Regions from separate parts of the Priestia sp. YIM B13489 genome, predicted to be linked through region 3. Evidence: riboswitches for the same ligand, from Rfam matches in the RefSeq annotation. Region 3 holds a riboswitch; each other region holds the start of a gene.
The links. A riboswitch is a leader RNA that binds a small molecule or an ion and turns the genes downstream of it on or off. The one in region 3 is predicted to bind thiamine pyrophosphate.
Positions count from the first base shown of each region.

Region 1: linked by a shared signal. The riboswitch ahead of tenA (thiaminase II) and the one ahead of ACFX4W_RS28740 (acetylornithine deacetylase) in region 3 are both predicted to bind thiamine pyrophosphate.
Region 2: linked by a shared signal. The riboswitch ahead of thiC (phosphomethylpyrimidine synthase ThiC) and the one ahead of ACFX4W_RS28740 (acetylornithine deacetylase) in region 3 are both predicted to bind thiamine pyrophosphate.

Region 1 is NZ_JBHZOQ010000053.1:2,638,252-2,644,060, forward strand. It holds gene ACFX4W_RS19235 (phytoene desaturase family protein) at 1-5, shown strand, start outside; gene ACFX4W_RS19240 (helix-turn-helix domain-containing protein) at 80-1,312, opposite strand; gene ACFX4W_RS19245 (SDR family NAD(P)-dependent oxidoreductase) at 1,621-2,400, shown strand; gene ACFX4W_RS19250 (ArsR/SmtB family transcription factor) at 2,413-2,715, shown strand; gene ACFX4W_RS19255 (aldehyde dehydrogenase) at 2,729-4,129, shown strand; gene tenA (thiaminase II) at 4,158-4,847, opposite strand; TPP riboswitch at 4,943-5,040, opposite strand; gene ACFX4W_RS19265 (TspO/MBR family protein) at 5,267-5,809, shown strand, end outside.
Region 2 is NZ_JBHZOQ010000053.1:1,664,836-1,670,644, forward strand. It holds gene ACFX4W_RS14385 (undecaprenyl-diphosphate phosphatase) at 1-731, opposite strand, end outside; gene ACFX4W_RS14390 (hypothetical protein) at 1,189-1,479, shown strand; TPP riboswitch at 1,561-1,675, shown strand; gene thiC (phosphomethylpyrimidine synthase ThiC) at 1,789-3,558, shown strand; gene ACFX4W_RS14400 (VanZ family protein) at 3,838-4,293, opposite strand; gene ACFX4W_RS14405 (Ger(x)C family spore germination protein) at 4,491-5,603, opposite strand; gene ACFX4W_RS14410 (GerAB/ArcD/ProY family transporter) at 5,593-5,809, opposite strand, start outside.
Region 3 is NZ_JBHZOQ010000053.1:4,443,724-4,449,532, reverse strand. It holds gene ACFX4W_RS28755 (MurR/RpiR family transcriptional regulator) at 1-465, shown strand, start outside; gene ACFX4W_RS28750 (PTS transporter subunit EIIC) at 554-1,915, shown strand; gene ACFX4W_RS28745 (MupG family TIM beta-alpha barrel fold protein) at 1,912-2,922, shown strand; TPP riboswitch at 3,138-3,240, shown strand; gene ACFX4W_RS28740 (acetylornithine deacetylase) at 3,355-4,632, shown strand; gene tenA (thiaminase II) at 4,638-5,309, shown strand; gene ACFX4W_RS28730 (ABC transporter ATP-binding protein) at 5,302-5,809, shown strand, end outside.

The DNA of each region.
Region 1 (5,809 bases), 1.8 Mb from region 3:
CTTAACATTTTTTACATACAAACTACTATTGTTCATACCATTAAAAAACACCGGCCCTATTACCATAGGGCCGGTGTTTTCAGGAGAGGAACAGCTTCCACCACTTCCGTTTTCGCTTCATATCAGCAGCGGCGGTTTGTCTAAAGGTTTGGACAAAATCACTAAACATCTCTTCGCGTTCAGCTACGCTCTGACGATGAAGCTTACGTTCTTTCTCCATTTCTTTTAAATAATAGACTCGTTCCTCATTCATTGAATCAATTAAATCACGAAGCTCTTCTGTCGTATTAGTTGAAGAATTGTTTAATTTTTCAACCATAAATTTTACTTGATTCATCGCAACGGTGGAATTACTGGAGAATCGGTCTAATAAATACTGCATTTCTTTAGAGGATTCATCCGCATTCTCCATGACATCTTTCATGAACAGGCGCATATCCTCGGTTTTCTCTTCAGCAATTGTTGAATAATCTTCAATCAAAGAAGTGACTTCATCAAACGATTTTTCGTTAGAACGGATAATTTTTTTAGACATATTTTCTACATCTCTTGCACTGCGTTCTGAAGACTCAGAGATGTATGCCCCGACCGACTCCACCATTTCTACAGTTTGGGTAGCACTTTTTTCAAGCTCTCTTTTTACTTCTCCGACAATTTCTTCGCGAACTTCATTTCGCATACCTTCTCGCATTTCTTTTAACAAATCAGCTTTAAATGTATCAAGTACCTCAAACACATCTTCATAGCGGCGAACAGCTTCTACTAATTCCCCTTGAAGCAGTTCTTTTTCATTCACAACAAGGTCGTTTGGTTTTGGCTCTTCAATAGAAGCAGAAATAGCCTGCTTTTCTTCTTTAGTAGCTAATCGTGCTTCAGGTATAGGAGGGGTCTTCTCCTGCTTATTTTCTGAAATGCTTTCCTGCTTTTCAGCAGCTTTTTTCTTTTCTTGCTTCATTTGTTTATTGGAATGTTCTTGAAAATCAATGACGTTTTCTTTTTTAGCAGTTTTCAACTGTGCCGGTTCTTCTTCTTTTGAAACCGCTGCCTCTGATTCCATCACTAAATGCTCCTGTGCTTCTTGTTCTTTTATCAGCAGCTGAACGTATTCTTTGACTTCATCTAACGTACATTGTTCATCAAACAGCTGTTTAATATCATTAAATAATTCAATTTGTTCCTCTGTATAGACACGGGCTCCATCTACTCGTTCAATTGTTAAATAGCTGCCCAATAATTTTTCCCATTGTTTTAGCGTTTTCTTTTCTACCTCTAATTGATCACTTACTTTTTTAATTGTATATGACTCCATCATTTTTCATTTCCTCCCTTATCTATTTTCATCCAACTATGTAATGGATTATTTGTTGTATGTTGTATTCACCATATCTTCACTTGTTTTCCTGCTAGGTGACAAAGGTTGTCAAAACTAGACGACATTAGCCTTCTATGTAAAGAAAACGCATATTTTGTAAAAAAATGTACAGAAATGCGTAAATGGAAAAAATGGAAAACACAAAAGAAAAGAAGAGTATAGAAAACAGTTGACGGGAAAAAATGAGTCCTATAAGATAAGTTTAAATGTTTAAGTTCTTGAACATATAAACATAAGGAGTGAACACTATGTCACAGCATTATGCGCTCATCACCGGTGCGTCGGGAGGAATAGGTAAAGAATTAGCTTATCAATTCGCAAAGGATGGGCATCCTGTAATTTTAGTTGCCAGAAGCGCTGATAAACTAGCCGCTATTGGAGAGAATTTAAAATCTACTTATAATATTGAAGTCATAACGGTTGTTAAGGATTTATCAAGAGAAGAAGAGATACAGTCATTATATGAAGAACTTAAAAATAAAAAAATGCACGTTGACTATTTAGTGAACAATGCTGGTTTTGGACTATACGGCAAATTTATTGAAACAGCTTTAGATGAAGAGTTAAACATGATTGATTTAAATATTCGAGCATTAACTCATTTAACAAAATTATTTTTACCGGATATGGTCAAAAGAAATCGCGGGAAAATTTTAAACATTGCATCTGTTGCTGCATTTATGCCAGGTCCACTTATGACGGTATATTACGCAACGAAAGCGTACGTATTATCTTTCACAGAGGCCCTTGAAAATGAATTAAAAGGTACCAATGTAACGGTAAGTGCTCTATGCCCGGGTCCAACTAAAACGGGTTTTAGCGACCGAGCCCAGCTAAGTAACTCCAAGCTTTTTCAAAGCGGTGCAATGGATGTAGAAACAGTAACGAAAGTTGGCTATAAAAAATTTATGAAAGGGCAGACGGTTATCGTACCAGGAGTACAGTTTCGTCTCGCTACGTTCATCCCGCGCTTCGTGCCAAGAAAGTGGCTTACATCCGTTGTCCGCAGAACACAAGAAATTAAATAAAGGAGAATCTATATGAGTCAAAAAGCAGTCGAGTTATTTCGTGCCAGCATTCCTATTTTTCAGGCGCTAAGTGATTCAGCAAGACAAGATATTATTTTGCTGCTCGCGGAAAAAGAGCCTTTAACCGTAAATGAAATTGCAAATGAGTCTACGCTATCACGACCGGCAATTTCTCATCATTTAAAAATTCTACGCGATCAAAAGCTTGTGCAAATTGAGCAAAAAGGAACGCAGAGATATTATTCATTAGCTTTAAATGAGGCAGTCGAGCTATTAAAAAACTTGCTTGCTACAGTTGAAAGCGAATGTTTATAGGGAGATGAAAGAGATGAACCACGAGCGATTTTATATCACAGATGAAACGGTCATTGAACATATTGTTTCTACACAAAAGCAGTATTTCTATGCGCAAAAGACAAAGAGTATCAGCAGCCGTATTCAAGCGCTGAATAAGCTAAGAGACGCAGTCAAACAAAACGAGCAGAGAATTATGGATGCTTTAAAACAAGATTTAAATAAATCTGAAGTAGAGGCGTACACGTCGGAAATTGGGATTTTACTAGAGGAGATTCGGTTTACGCTTAAGCATTTAGCAAAATGGATGAAGCCTAAAAAAGTAAAAACCGCTTTAACACATGTGGGCTCTAAAGGGAAAATTGTTCCTGAACCGTATGGAGTCGCGTTAATTATTGCTCCGTGGAACTATCCGTTTCAATTAGCATTGTCTCCTTTAGTAGGAGCGATTGCCGCTGGAAACACGGCGATTATAAAACCTTCTGAATTAACGCCTAGCGTATCTCGCGTTATACAAGAATTACTGGCTGAAGCTTTTGACCCAGCATTTGTGACGGTGATTGAAGGCGCTGTAGACACGACGAGCCTCCTTTTAAAACAGCCGCTTGATTATATTTTCTTTACGGGAAGTGTAAATGTAGGGAAAATTATTATGCAAGAAGCAGGGAAGCAGCTTATTCCAGTCACGCTTGAGCTAGGCGGAAAAAGTCCGTGCATTGTACATGAAGACGCAAACCTAGATCTTGCAGCGAAGCGAATTATGTTTGGTAAAGGGATGAATGCAGGCCAAACGTGCGTTGCTCCTGATTATTTGCTCGTGCATCAAAAAGTGAAAGCGCAGCTTGTAGAGAAACTTCGCGAAGCAATTTCTCAATTTTACGGTAGTAATCCACTTGAAAGCGACCGCTACGGCCGTATTGTCAGTGAGCGTCATTTTACTCGGCTAGTTGAGTTTTTAAAAGACGGAAATGCTATAGTTGGAGGCGGGTACAATAAAAACACGCTAACAATAGAACCTACGGTGTTAAGTGAAGTAAGCTGGACATCAGATGTTATGCAAGAAGAAATCTTTGGGCCTATTCTTCCTATGCTTGAATATGAAACACTAGACGAAGTCATTCATAAAGTTCAAGAAAAAGCTAAGCCGTTAGCTCTTTACTTATTTACAGAAAGTGAAGATGTGCAAAACGTGATAACGGAGCGCCTTTCATTTGGAGGAGGCTGTATAAACGATACGCTTATGCATATCGCTACGCCATATTTGCCGTTTGGCGGAGTGGGAGAAAGCGGCACGGGTCAATATCATGGAAAAGACAGCTTTCAGACATTCACTCATTTTAAAAGCATGCTGTCTCAAACAACCAAGTTTGATTTGTCATTCCGCTATCCTTCGGAAAAACAAAGCTTGAAAATGATCAAAAAACTATTGAAATAAAAGAGCCTCCTGATAGGAGGCTTTTTCGTTATTTTGAAAGTGAAAGCTGAGAAAGCGGCCATTTTTCTTGGGTATATGCCATTTCCCAAAATAAATACTCCAGTTCACAGCTTTTGATGAAGTGATCTTTCATACGGTTACGTTCTTCTTCAGTAGCTTGTTCGGCGAGTTCATCAAGCTTGTTACAAAACCATTGTGTTGTGCCATTCATTTCTTCATTATTATAAAACTGAATCCATTCATAAAAAGGATGAGAAGGAGATGGATTTACTTGTTCTGTAATGCGCTGGCCAATTTCAACGTACGTCCATGGACATGGAAGAAGCACTGCAATGATTTCTGCTAAGCTGCCTGTATGCGCAACACTTGTCATATGGTTAATGTAGTGGCTGGCCGTCGGTGAAAGCGTCTCAGTGTGAAGGTCTTCATAACGTACGCCTGCTACTTCACAAAAATTATTGTGAGGGTGTACTTCACTATGTAATACCGTAGAAATGCCGGCATTAAAGGCTTCCATTTCGGTACGCGTGCGGCATTTTGTTAAAGCAGCGCCGTAAATGCGAACAAATGCTGTTAAGTATTCGTAATCTTGAGAAACGTAGTGAATAAGCGCTTCTTTTGGCACGTTTCCTTCAGCAATTCCTTTAATAAAAGGATGGTTAAAAATGGCTTCGTAAATATAGTTTGCTTCTTGTCTTAATTGAGATGAAAATGACATCAAAATCCTCCTTTAATATGAGGAAGTCACAAACAAGCACATAAAGGAAATAAAAAACACTCCGTTTATAAACGGAGTGGCAAAGGACAGTAAAAAACTGAACATTGCCACTTTCCTACGCTGGTATGAGCCAGATCAGGTTCAAAGGGATCAAGAAAACTTGTCTCAGCCGGTGGCACCCCTAGTGGACTTCCTATTAATCTAAGTTTAACTTACCATATATTCTGAAAAATAGAAAGCGTTATGGGAAATTGTGTGCTAACCGCTTTTCTTTCTTAAAGAGGAAATTTCTTAAAGCTATTTTTAATCATTTTTGTTTAAAAATGCATATTTTTAGGGAAGAAGAGGTATTAATGAAGGGAAGAGCCGTTTTCGTCTCCGAAACACTCCCATATAAATAGAAGAAAGGAGAGAACAAAATGGCGAAATTTCGTTTGTATGCTGTATTAAATACAGTAGGCTTGGCTATTACACTGCTTGTGAATTATTTAGCAAATGCCATTCCAATAGGAGGCAAAACAACGGGAGAAGCTTCTGCGCAAGTTCCTACGTTGTTTACACCAGCGGGTTATGCTTTTGCTATCTGGGGCGTTATTTATTTATTATTAACCATTTGGGTTATACGCCAATTTTTTGCAAGAGAAGATCAAAAGGAAATATATGCACGTATCGGCATTTGGTTTTTTCTAAACTGTTTGTTAAATAGTGCGTGGATCTTTATTTTCCAAAACGATTACTATAAGTTATCTCTTTTAGTTATGCTCTTTATTCTAGGCACATTAATGATTGTGTATTCCATTATTCAGCATTCTCGAATGACGACATGGTTTATGCGTCTGCCGATTTCGCTTTATCTTGGATGGATTTCTGTTGCGACTATTGTCAATGTGTTTGTCGTATTTCAAGCAAATGGAATACAGCACTTGCTTGGCTTAAACGAGTTAGCATGGACGATTATTATG
Region 2 (5,809 bases), 2.8 Mb from region 3:
CGAATAGACACCAGCGCAAAAATAAAGGCGCTGATAAAACCAGCAATAAAAAACGGTAGTGCATCTGATGTGAAATACTGCCAGTTTTTAACCAATGAAAGTCCACTTGCTCCTGCCATGATTGGCACTGCCATAATAAATGTAAAATCTGCCGCTGCCTTATGGCTCATTCCAAGAAGAACCCCTCCTGAAATCGTTGAGCCTGAACGAGAAAAACCTGGCCAAAGAGCAATACATTGAAACAGTCCTATACCCAGTGCTTGTCCATAAGACATTTGGTCCACCGTCTCTACACGCGGACGTTTAGGTCCAAACAAATCTGCTAGAATCATTAATACAGCTCCGACTACTAAGCCAATTAGCACCGTATTTAAAGAAAACAAATGTTCATCAATATAATCATCAAACAAAAGTCCTAACACTCCTGCGGGTAACAGACCAACAATTACTTGCATTAAATTCAAGCGATTTGTCGGTCCAATTGGAGCGGCTGGCTTTTTTCCCAATCCTAATAAATTAATGAAACGATCTTTAAAAATAACTACTACTGCTAAGATCGACCCTAGCTGAATAACAATTTTAAATGTATTAGCTACGGGAGATGAAAATAATTCTTTTGAATTTAACCACAGGTCATCCACAATAATCATATGCCCAGTTGACGAAACAGGAGCAAACTCTGTTAAACCTTCTACAATCCCTAAAATGATTGCTACAATAATTTCCCACATAAAGCTATATACCTTGCCTTTCTTTCAAATTAATAAGCTTATCGCTTCGTTTTCCATGCTCAACTATTTTCCTATTTTGACACTTGCTTTTTTATCATAATTGTTAAAACTATGAAATACAATGTGTATTTGCAAAAAGATAAGAATCTTTAATAATTTGTAATAAAAACCTTACATGCTATAACCAAAAAACAAGATATCAGCTTTTATTTGTTTTAAAAAGCAGTCGCTATGTTCGGTATAAATTCCGGGTCCTTAGCTAAAAATGAATCATCTAGACTATTTTTCTTTAGTGTGAAAAAATGACTAAATCATTATGTTTTTTCCATCCCCTTTACTGTCATCTATCATTTTAATCAACTAGTGCTTGCTTATACGACATATCCCCTAAGTAATTTGAAACTTTTTTCTCTCTTTTCTCGTATATAGTAGTATCTTTTTTAGGAGGCTTTTTACTATGAATGGAAATGTACGTACAATGAAATGGGTCACTGCTGGGTATGAAGCCTTACTGGGAATTCCTTTAATTGGCGCGGGGATTGTTATGGGCTTTAGTTATACTCCTCTTTTTATTGGATTTATTCTTCATGCTATCACACTCATTTTAGCTAATAGACGAGGGTTATCTGCGTATGGAAACATACTAGGGATTGTTACTTCACTGGTTGCTTGGATTCCATTTTTAGGGTTTGTTATGCACATTATTACAGCTATTGTGATTGCAATCGATGCTGCTAGACAACGTTGATTGTCTAGCTTTTTTTATTTAAGGGTTGATTTTTTACCGAATGATGGTAAACTTAAGCCGTAAATTGAATAATTTAAATGTTATTTCTACTAGGGGTGTCTGATAGCTCAGACTGAGAGAAGAGTGCTATAAAACTCTTTAACCCTTTGAACCTGATTTGGGTTATACCAGCGGAGGGAAGTAGTCTTGAAAAGAATAGTATATGTTTATTCTTTTTTCGCCTATTCCATCGGGTTCTGTCTATCACAGAACCCGATTTTTTTATGGTTCGGTATAGCTACACTTTATGCGAAACCGGAGGAATATGTAATGTCAAAACAAAATGTATCAGTTTCTATGAAAAAGCCTTTTCCAAACAGTCACAAAGTATATGTCCAAGGATCCAGAGAAGATCTTAAAGTGCCTATGCGTGAAATCCATCAGTCTCCTACTACAGGATCTTTTGGGGAAGAAGAAAATAATCCCGTACGTGTATACGACACGAGTGGTGTTTATACAGATCCCTGTTATGAAATTAATTTACAAAAAGGATTACCGGCTCTGCGCGAAAAGTGGATTGCAGAACGAAACGATGTAGAAACATATCAAGGCCGTACGGTTCAGCCACAGGATAACGGTTATTATGATGGTGATCCAAGAGATCAGTACGAGCGCTTTATCACTAATCGTTTACCTTTGCGCGCGAAAAAAAATCAAAATGTAACGCAAATGCACTATGCGAAAAAAGGAATCATCACGCCCGAAATGGAATTTATCGCTATTCGTGAACAGATGGATCCTGAAGTCGTGCGTGAAGAAGTAGCAAGAGGACGTGCCATTATCCCTAATAATATCAATCACCCTGAGAGCGAACCGATGATTATCGGCCGCAAATTCCACGTAAAAATCAATGCTAATATCGGAAATTCAGCTATTCGTTCAGCTATTGAAGATGAAGTAGAAAAAATGACATGGGCAACGCGTTGGGGAGCCGATACAATTATGGATTTATCAACAGGAAAGGATATCCACACAACGCGCGAATGGATTATCCGCAACTCGCCTGTTCCTGTAGGGACTGTTCCTATTTACCAAGCGCTTGAAAAAGTAAAAGGTGTTGCAGAAGATCTAACGTGGGAAGCATATCGCGATACATTAATTGAACAAGCGGAGCAAGGTGTTGATTACTTTACTATTCACGCAGGTGTTCTTTTACGCTATATTCCTCTGACAGCGAAACGTACGACAGGTATTGTTTCACGCGGAGGATCCATCTTGGCGCAGTGGTGTTTAGCTCATCATGAAGAGAACTTTTTATATACTCGCTTTGAAGAAATCTGTGAAATCTGTAAAGCATACGATATTTCTATTTCGCTTGGCGATGGGCTGCGTCCTGGTTCCATTGCAGATGCTAATGATGAGGCACAGTTCGGTGAATTAGAAACGCTTGGTGAATTAACTAAAATTGCTTGGAAACACGATGTTCAAGTTATGATTGAAGGCCCTGGACATGTCCCTATGCACCTCATCAAAGAAAACGTAGATAAACAAATGGAAATATGCCAAGAAGCTCCCTTCTATACTCTTGGACCGCTTACAACCGACATCGCTCCAGGCTATGACCATATTACATCAGGTATCGGGGCTGCAATGATTGGCTGGTTTGGGACAGCTATGCTTTGCTACGTAACCCCAAAAGAACATTTAGGTCTGCCAAATAAAGAAGACGTTCGAGAAGGCGTTATCACCTATAAAATTGCTGCGCATGCCGCTGACCTAGCAAAAGGCCATCCAGGAGCACAAAAACGCGATAACGCGCTGTCTAAAGCAAGATTTGAATTTAGATGGAATGATCAATTTAACCTGTCACTAGATCCAGAGCGCGCAAAAGAATATCACGATGAAACACTTCCCGCTGAAGGTGCTAAAACAGCCCATTTCTGTTCAATGTGTGGACCTAAATTCTGTTCGATGCGTATTTCTCAAGATATTCGTAACATGGCTCAAGAAAATGAAAAAGATGTAAACGAAGTAAGAAAAGAAGGAATGAAAGAAAAAGCTAAAGAGTTTGTTAACAGTGGTTCAAATATCTATCAATAATGAAGTAGAACAGCTTAAAGAACAAATTAAGCAGCTTGAAAGAAAGTTATTATTTGTTCAGCAAAATTGTCAGCACATTATCGTTGAATCCTCACATTCTTCCGTAAGACGCTGCATTAAGTGTTTCTATCAACAAGAGGCAGTGGCTAGGACAAAAGTATTTTAGTTGAAGAAAGATCCGAACGATTCATCGTTCGGATCTTTTCATTGTGATGGTAAACGTAGACTTCATATCTGTAGCTGCTTTCTAGCTATTGATTCAGTTATGTCTCCATCTCTTTATCTTTTTTTGAAACGTGCTTTCAGCACGTTCTTGGCCCAATATAGTATTTTAATAATAACCCAGCCTATAAATGTACCTAGCGTATTCAAAAAGATATCATCAATATCAAATACTCGTTCCGTTAGCTTGTACTGTAAAATTTCAATTAGAAAACTGATTAAGAAACCCGTCGTAAACACTTGAATAAAACCGTCAAACCACTTCATAAACAAAGGAATAAACATTCCAAGCGGCGCAAACATCACGATATTCCCCAGTATATTTGTCAGAGTGAGCATTATATTCCCGCTGTCCCACATCAGACGGATCGTGCTAAATAAATCCAAGTTCATTGCTTTTCCGTAAACATGTTCGTTTTCCCGTATGAGAGTAGCATAAATGACCACTGCTGTATATGCAATAAATAGAATGAACATGACTTTTTTAACGATTGACCTGATGCTTACATTCACTTCAACATCACCTTCTTTGACTCCCAAAACCGTTTATTATTATCTATATGTACCCGTCCACTTCTTTCATTCGTAGTGAATGCATTTACATGCTTTTTTATCCTATCACATCAATAAATAAATACAATTCCCTTTTTATTATTTTGTAAACTAAAATTTTTTCACTTAAAAAAGCCATGCTTTTCGCATGACTTTTGTTAATTAATAATTCCACGATGGATAATTTCCACTTGTACTTTCGGATTAATCGAGATGTTTTTATAATCCTGTCTCCATTTAAGCCTTTCCCATATACTCGGATGATAAGCGGCTACTTCTCTTCCTATTTCAAGAAAATCGCAGTTAGCTTTTTGCAACTTTACAACTACTTTTTCTGCTTTCTTTTGTAGAACTTTTTCAATTTCTTCCTGTACATTTTTTATTAATGCAGGGGATGACATTTCGTTTTTAGTGAATTCATTAATGCTTACTTTTACATGTAGTGGTATGGTCACTTTTACCCCGTGAATCGCATCCGGCTTAACGTTCATCTTTGCTTTAGCGTCTGACACATCATACGATACTACATACTTTTGGTCATGTATGGTAATTTTGTCACTCATAATCATATATTTATCTTTTTGATTTCCTAATAAAAGAAGCACCTTGGATTCCTCAGGATTTAATGTAATGCCTGAAAATTTATCTTTATTAAACAAAGCTGTACCGATTACATCAACGGTCTTATTTTCAGTATTTAATTTCATATAAGGAAGAGCTAGCCCTTTTCCTTCATCAAACAACACGGTACAAAGTGACTGAAGAGTTTCAATTGGTACTAAAGAATTCGCTTCAGCCGTATGAACAACTCCGTCTAAATATTCTCCAATTAGCTCTTCTCCTACTTGCTGTAATTCAACGATAGTACTCGGCTTTCCTTCGACAATGACATACTTAGCCGTCAAAGGACTTTCTGGTGTACGATATAAAACGTCTGATAATTCTAGTATACCTTCTTTAGCTAATCGATCTTCAAATAAAATTATTCTCTTTTTAGCAGACATTACAATTCCAGAAACCTGCTGGTTAATTTTTGTTCGATCATCCCGAGGTGATTCTCCTGCCACATGGTAGGTTTTATTCACTAAAATCCCTTCTTTAGAAGTGTACGAGCGGATCGCAATAGTAGAAATCACCTTATTTCCTTTCTTTTTTTCATAAGCCACTGTAGACAAAAACATCGTATCTTTTAGCATTTTTTGATCCCAGCATCCTGTTAAAAAACTTAGAACTAAACATACATTGAAGATCTTGATAAGTTTATGCTTCATTTTTTACTGTTCCTTTTCTTATCCATGATAGAATTAACAAACAAATAGGAATACAGAAAATGAATACGTAAATTAAATAGTTAGTTGCCTGTGATAAAGCTGTCACAAGATTATCCGTTTTTGAAAAATAAATGGAAAGACCTGTTACGAATATCAATACAATTGGAACAAACGGACGGTGAGTTTTTTTTTTGAATATTTCCTGC
Region 3 (5,809 bases):
AAAAACATTCATTTTTTTGGAATCGGTGCTTCACATATTATTGCTATGGATGCGCAGCAAAAATTTCTTCGAATTAATAAAAATGCGACTGCTTTTGCAGATAGCCATCTAGCAGCTACACTTATCGCAAATGCAAGTAAAGACGATGTAGTTGTGGGCATCTCTTTTTCAGGGGAGACTCCTGAAGTAAGCAATGTCTTATCTTTAGCTAAAAATCGCGGAGTAAAGACGATTAGCTTAACCAAGTACGGACAGTCTACCGTTTCGTCTTTAGCTGATATTTGTTTGTATACGTCTTATTCTCAAGAAGCGCCGTTTCGAAGCGCAGCTACATCGTCTCGTTTAGCCCAGCTTTATGTGATTGATGTGTTATTTTTAAGTATTGCAGCGCAGCAGTATGACCAGACGATTGAGTATATTGATAAAACAAGGGATGCCATTCAGTTTTTGAAAACTAAGAAATAAAAAAAGAAAACGATTACAAAAGGGGATTTTGTGGTCTGTTTCCTCAGTACCGTGTCCATCTAAGAGGAAAATACAAAGGGGGATTAACATGTCTGTAGATAATCATCAATTAGCAAAGGTTATTTTGGAGATGCTTGGGGGAGCATCAAATATTGAAGCGTATACGCATTGTATGACTCGGCTGCGCGTGACTGTAAAAGATGATTCAATTGTAAAAAAGGCAGATATACGAAAGCTTGAAGGCGTACTTGGATTAGTTGAAGAAGAAACGCTGCAAATCATTATTGGTCCTGGAAAAGTAAACAAAGTAACAGAGGAATTTGGAAAGTTAATTGATGAATCTGGCGGTATTAATTTAGAAAATCGTGCGGCTCAGCGGAAATCAGAGCTGAAAGAAAAAAATGCAACTCCGTTTAAGCTCTTGCTTCGCCGAATTGCGAGTATTTTTATTCCGTTAATACCTGCTCTTGTAGCATCTGGACTTATCACCGGAGTGACAAAAGCAGCTGTTCAAGCGAAGTGGCTTCCGGCAGATTCACAGATTGCTATTCTTTTAACCGTTATCGGAAGCGGTTTATTTGCTTATCTTGGTATTTTAGTAGGTATTAATGCGGCAAAAGAATTTGGTGGTTCGCCGGCTCTAGGAGGCTTAGCCGGTATTTTAGTCATTAATCCTGCCGTAGCTGATATTAAACTTTTTGGTGAAGCACTTTTGCCGGGACGGGGCGGCTTAATAGGCGTATTGCTTGCAGCAATCTTTATGGCCGTAGTGGAAAAACGAGTGCGTAAATTTGTCCCTCAGTCACTGGATATTATTATTACACCGACCGTTACGGTGTTAATTACAGGCATTATTACGTATGTAGTGTTCATGCCAATCGGAGGTTTGATTTCAGATGGAATCACAAAAGGCCTTTTAGGAGTTTTAGAGGTTGGAGGAGTTGTAGCAGGCTTTGTTTTAGGAGCAACGTTCTTGCCGCTTGTCATTACAGGACTGCATCAAGGTCTTACTCCTGTTCATTTAGAGCTTATCAATTCAATTGGAGATGATCCGCTTCTTCCTATACTAGCAATGGGCGGAGCCGGTCAGGTAGGTGCCGCTTTTGCTATTTATATCAAAACGAAGAAAAAACGTTTAAAGCGAGCAATTGGAGGCGCTCTTCCTTCAGGGCTGCTTGGAATCGGAGAGCCGCTTATTTTTGGAGTCACACTTCCTTTAGGGCGTCCATTCTTAACCGCTTGTCTCGGAGCTGGAATCGGCGGAGCATTTCAGGCGCACTTTCATATTGCAACTGTAGCGGTGGGGGTATCAGGTTTACCGCTTACGTTTTTAGTTCATGCGCATCAAATTCTTCTTTATTTACTTGGATTAGTTGTTGCTTATGCAGCAGGCTTTGTTTGTACCTATTTCTTTGGATTTAACGATGAAATGGCGAGGGAGTTTGAATGATCGGTATTTCGTTTTATTTAAATGATAGTGATGCCCCCGAAAAATTAATAGAAGCGAGTGAGTGCGGCGTCACACGTGCATTCACTTCGCTTCACATTCCAGAAGAAAAAGGAGATTTGGCTGAACGGGCAAAAGACTTGCTTCATGTGGCTAGAGATTGTGGAATAAGCGTGTATGCAGACGTATCTAAGCATACGCCAGTTCATTTAGGTATTGAAAGCCTTATGTCGCTATCTTCACTTGGCGTATCTGGTATTAGACTAGACGATGGCTTTAGCGCAGAAGAAACTCTTTCGCTTGCGAATGAATTTTATATTGCTGTTAATGCAAGTACGTTATCCAAACAAGAAATTGAAGCACTCTTATCTGCAGGTCTTCATCATCATCAGCTGCTTGCATGGCATAATTTTTATCCGCGGCCTGAAACAGGGCTTGAAGAAACGTTTTTTCAACAGCAGACAGATTTATTTAATGAACTTCGGATTCCAGTCTGCGCTTATATTCCTGGAGAAGACGAAAAAAGAGGCCCTATTTATCAAGGTCTTCCTACTAGAGAAACAGACCGTAATAGATGTCCTTTTACCTCTGCAGTAGATTTATACGGATGCGGAGTAGCAGAGGTTTATATTGGAGATCCATGCGCCGGTTCAAGTTTATTAAAGCGTTTGGTTCAATATCAAGAAAGCCGTATTATTCCGCTGCGCATTCGTTCACCTCATATAGAGGGAACGTACAGCGTGCGTCCGGATGTATCAAAAGACGTTCTGCGTTTAGTTGATACTCGATCTGTAAAACCAGTGCCGCCATTTCATACAGTAGAGCGCAGAATGGGAGCAATTACAATGGACAATGATGGCTACGGACGTTACAGAGGAGAGGTTCAAATAGCTAAAACGAATTTGCCTGCAAATGCTAATGTGAATGTGATTGGGTATGTAATAGAAGAAGATCATGAGCTGCTTTCGTTAGTGAGACCGGGGCAAAAACTTGAGCTTGTCACTGTCTAAATGGAAAAACCGCGTATTTTTAAAAAAGCCGCTAACTAGTAAGCTTATAAAAGTAAAGAGCACACACTGCTTAAAAAAGGTGTGTGCTTTTTATTTTACTAAAAAGGAAACTATTTTCATTGCTGAATCATGAACCTTTCTATTGAATAAAACGCTTTACTATGATAAAACTATTACAGGTAAACATATGATAATCGTTTAATTTTATAGAGATACAACGCCACTAGGGGTGCTTTCTAAGCTGAGAGAGACGAGAAGTCTTAACCCTTATAACCTGAACTAGGTAATACTAGCGTAGGAAAGAGGTATTGTAATGGATGTTTTGTATGGTATTTCCTTACGAACTCGTTATAATAATTTTTTGTATATAAACAAAAACACTTCTTTCCTGCGAAAGAAGTGTTTTTTTATGCGTAAAGGAAGGTGTCATACATGGAAGAAACAATTGATTTGATTGTCAAACAGGTAGAGGAGCGCAAAGGGGAGCTAATCCAGTTAGTAAAAACGCTTGTTTCATATAAAACGCCGGCGCCTCCTGCACGAAATTCTCATGAAGCGCAGCGTTACGTAGCAGATTTCCTTAAAAGCTGCGGTTTTTCCATCGATATGTGGGATTTATATTGCAACGATCCTATTGTAGTGGGCACGCTAAAAGGGAAAAAATCAGCTGACTATCAAAGCTTAATTATTAACGGGCATATGGATGTAGCTGAGGTACAAGAAAATGAAAAGTGGGAGACAAATCCGTTTGAAGCTGTGGTAAAAGACAACATGATAATCGGACGCGGAGTTGCTGATATGAAAGGCGGCTTGGCAGGAGCATTATTTGCAGTCCAGCTTTTAACAGAAGCAGGAATCGAACTGCCGGGAGACTTGATTTTTGAATCCGTTGTAGGAGAAGAAGTGGGAGAGGCAGGTACGCTGCAATGCTGTCAGAAAGGATATACAGCTGACTTTGCGCTTGTTGCTGATACGAGTGATTTACATATTCAAGGTCAAGGCGGAGTGATCACGGGATGGATTACGATAAAAAGCAGTAAAACCTATCATGACGGTACACGCCGAAGTATGATTCATGCTGGAGGAGGTCTGTTAGCTGCGAGTGCTATTGAGAAGATGGCAAAAGTGATCGGAGGGCTGCAAGAATTGGAGCGCCACTGGGCTGTTACAAAAAGCTATCCAGGATTTTTGCCGGGAACAAATACGATTAATCCAGCAGTAATCGAAGGGGGAAGGCATGCTGCGTTTATTGCAGATGAATGCAGGCTGTGGATCACCGTTCACTATTATCCCAATGAATCATACGACCAAGTATCAAAAGAAGTGGAAGAATACATTTTAGCTATTGCAAAAGCAGATCCATGGTTAAAAGATAACCTGCCAACCTTTGAATGGGGAGGCACATCAATGATTGAAGACAGAGGAGAAATCTTCCCGTCATTAGAAATTGATGAAAATCATGCTGGAGTACAGCTGCTTGCAAATACTCATGAACAAATTGAAGGGAAAAAGCCCCCAATCGATGTGTCAACTAGCGTAACAGATGGCGGTTGGCTAGCTGATGCGGGAATTCCGGCAGCTATTTACGGTCCGGGAAATTTAGCAAATGCACATGCTGTGAATGAACAATTAGATATGAATCAGCTTATTCAATATACAAAAGTGATGGTGCAGTTCATTTATACGTGGCTGCATACGCATAAGGAGTGATCATCATGAAATTTAGTGAACGATTATACGAAAAGCTGCAGCCTATTTGGCGTCAAAATCATAATCATCCCTTTGTACAGGGAATGGGAGACGGAACGCTTGAAAAGGAGAAGTTTCGCTTTTACATGATTCAAGATTACCTTTACCTAATTGATTATGCCAAATTATTTGCGATTGGAGCCATGAAAGCTACTGATGTTCAAACGATGGGGAAATTTGCTGCACTTTTGGATTCTACATTAAACGAAGAAATGAGCCTGCACCGTGAGTATGCCAAGAAATTTGAAATCAGCGAAAAAGAATTAGAAAAAGCGCAGCCATCTCCTACAACGCTTGCATACACACACTATATGCTGCACGTTGGTCAAAGCGGAACATTAGCTGAATTAGTGGCGGCTCTTTTGCCTTGTATGTGGAGCTATTGGGAAATAGGAAAAGAACTCAGTGAAAAGCCTGGAGCTAACAATGAGTTTTATCGTGAGTGGATTGAAATGTACAGCTCAGAAGAATTTGGAGAACTAGCGACATGGTGTATTAATTTATTCGACTCACTTACTGCAGACAAATCAGAAGCGGAGTTAGAAAAGCTCGAAGAAATTTTCTTAAATACAACGCGTTTTGAGTATATGTTCTGGGATATGGCTTATAACGAAGCGATGTGGCCAATTCATGAATAAGTCTGTGTTATCTTTTCAAAACGTCAGTTTTACGTACAAAAACGGTGATCAACCGATTTTAACATCATTAAACTTAGACGTGAAAGAAGGCGAGTTTGTCAGTATCGTTGGAGCGAGCGGTTCTGGGAAAAGTACGTTGTTTCGTCTCATTACAGGTCTTGAACAGCAGAGTGAAGGCGATATCGTGATTAACGAACAGTCTTATGAAAAGCGGCTTGGAAAAGTAGGCTACATGCCGCAGCAAGATTTGCTTCTTCCGTGGCGTACGATTTTAGACAATGCAGCGCTGCCGCTTGAGCTTCACAATGTGTCAAAAGCAAGTGCTCATAGGCAAGTATCTCAGCTGCTCGAAGAGTTTGGTTTAAAAGGGTATGAAAATCGTTTTCCAAGTGATTTATCTGGAGGAATGAAGCAGCGTGTTTCTTTTCTGCGAACGGTATTAAGCGGTTCTAACGTACTGCTTTTAGATGAGCCTTTCAGTGCGCTTGATGCCATTACGC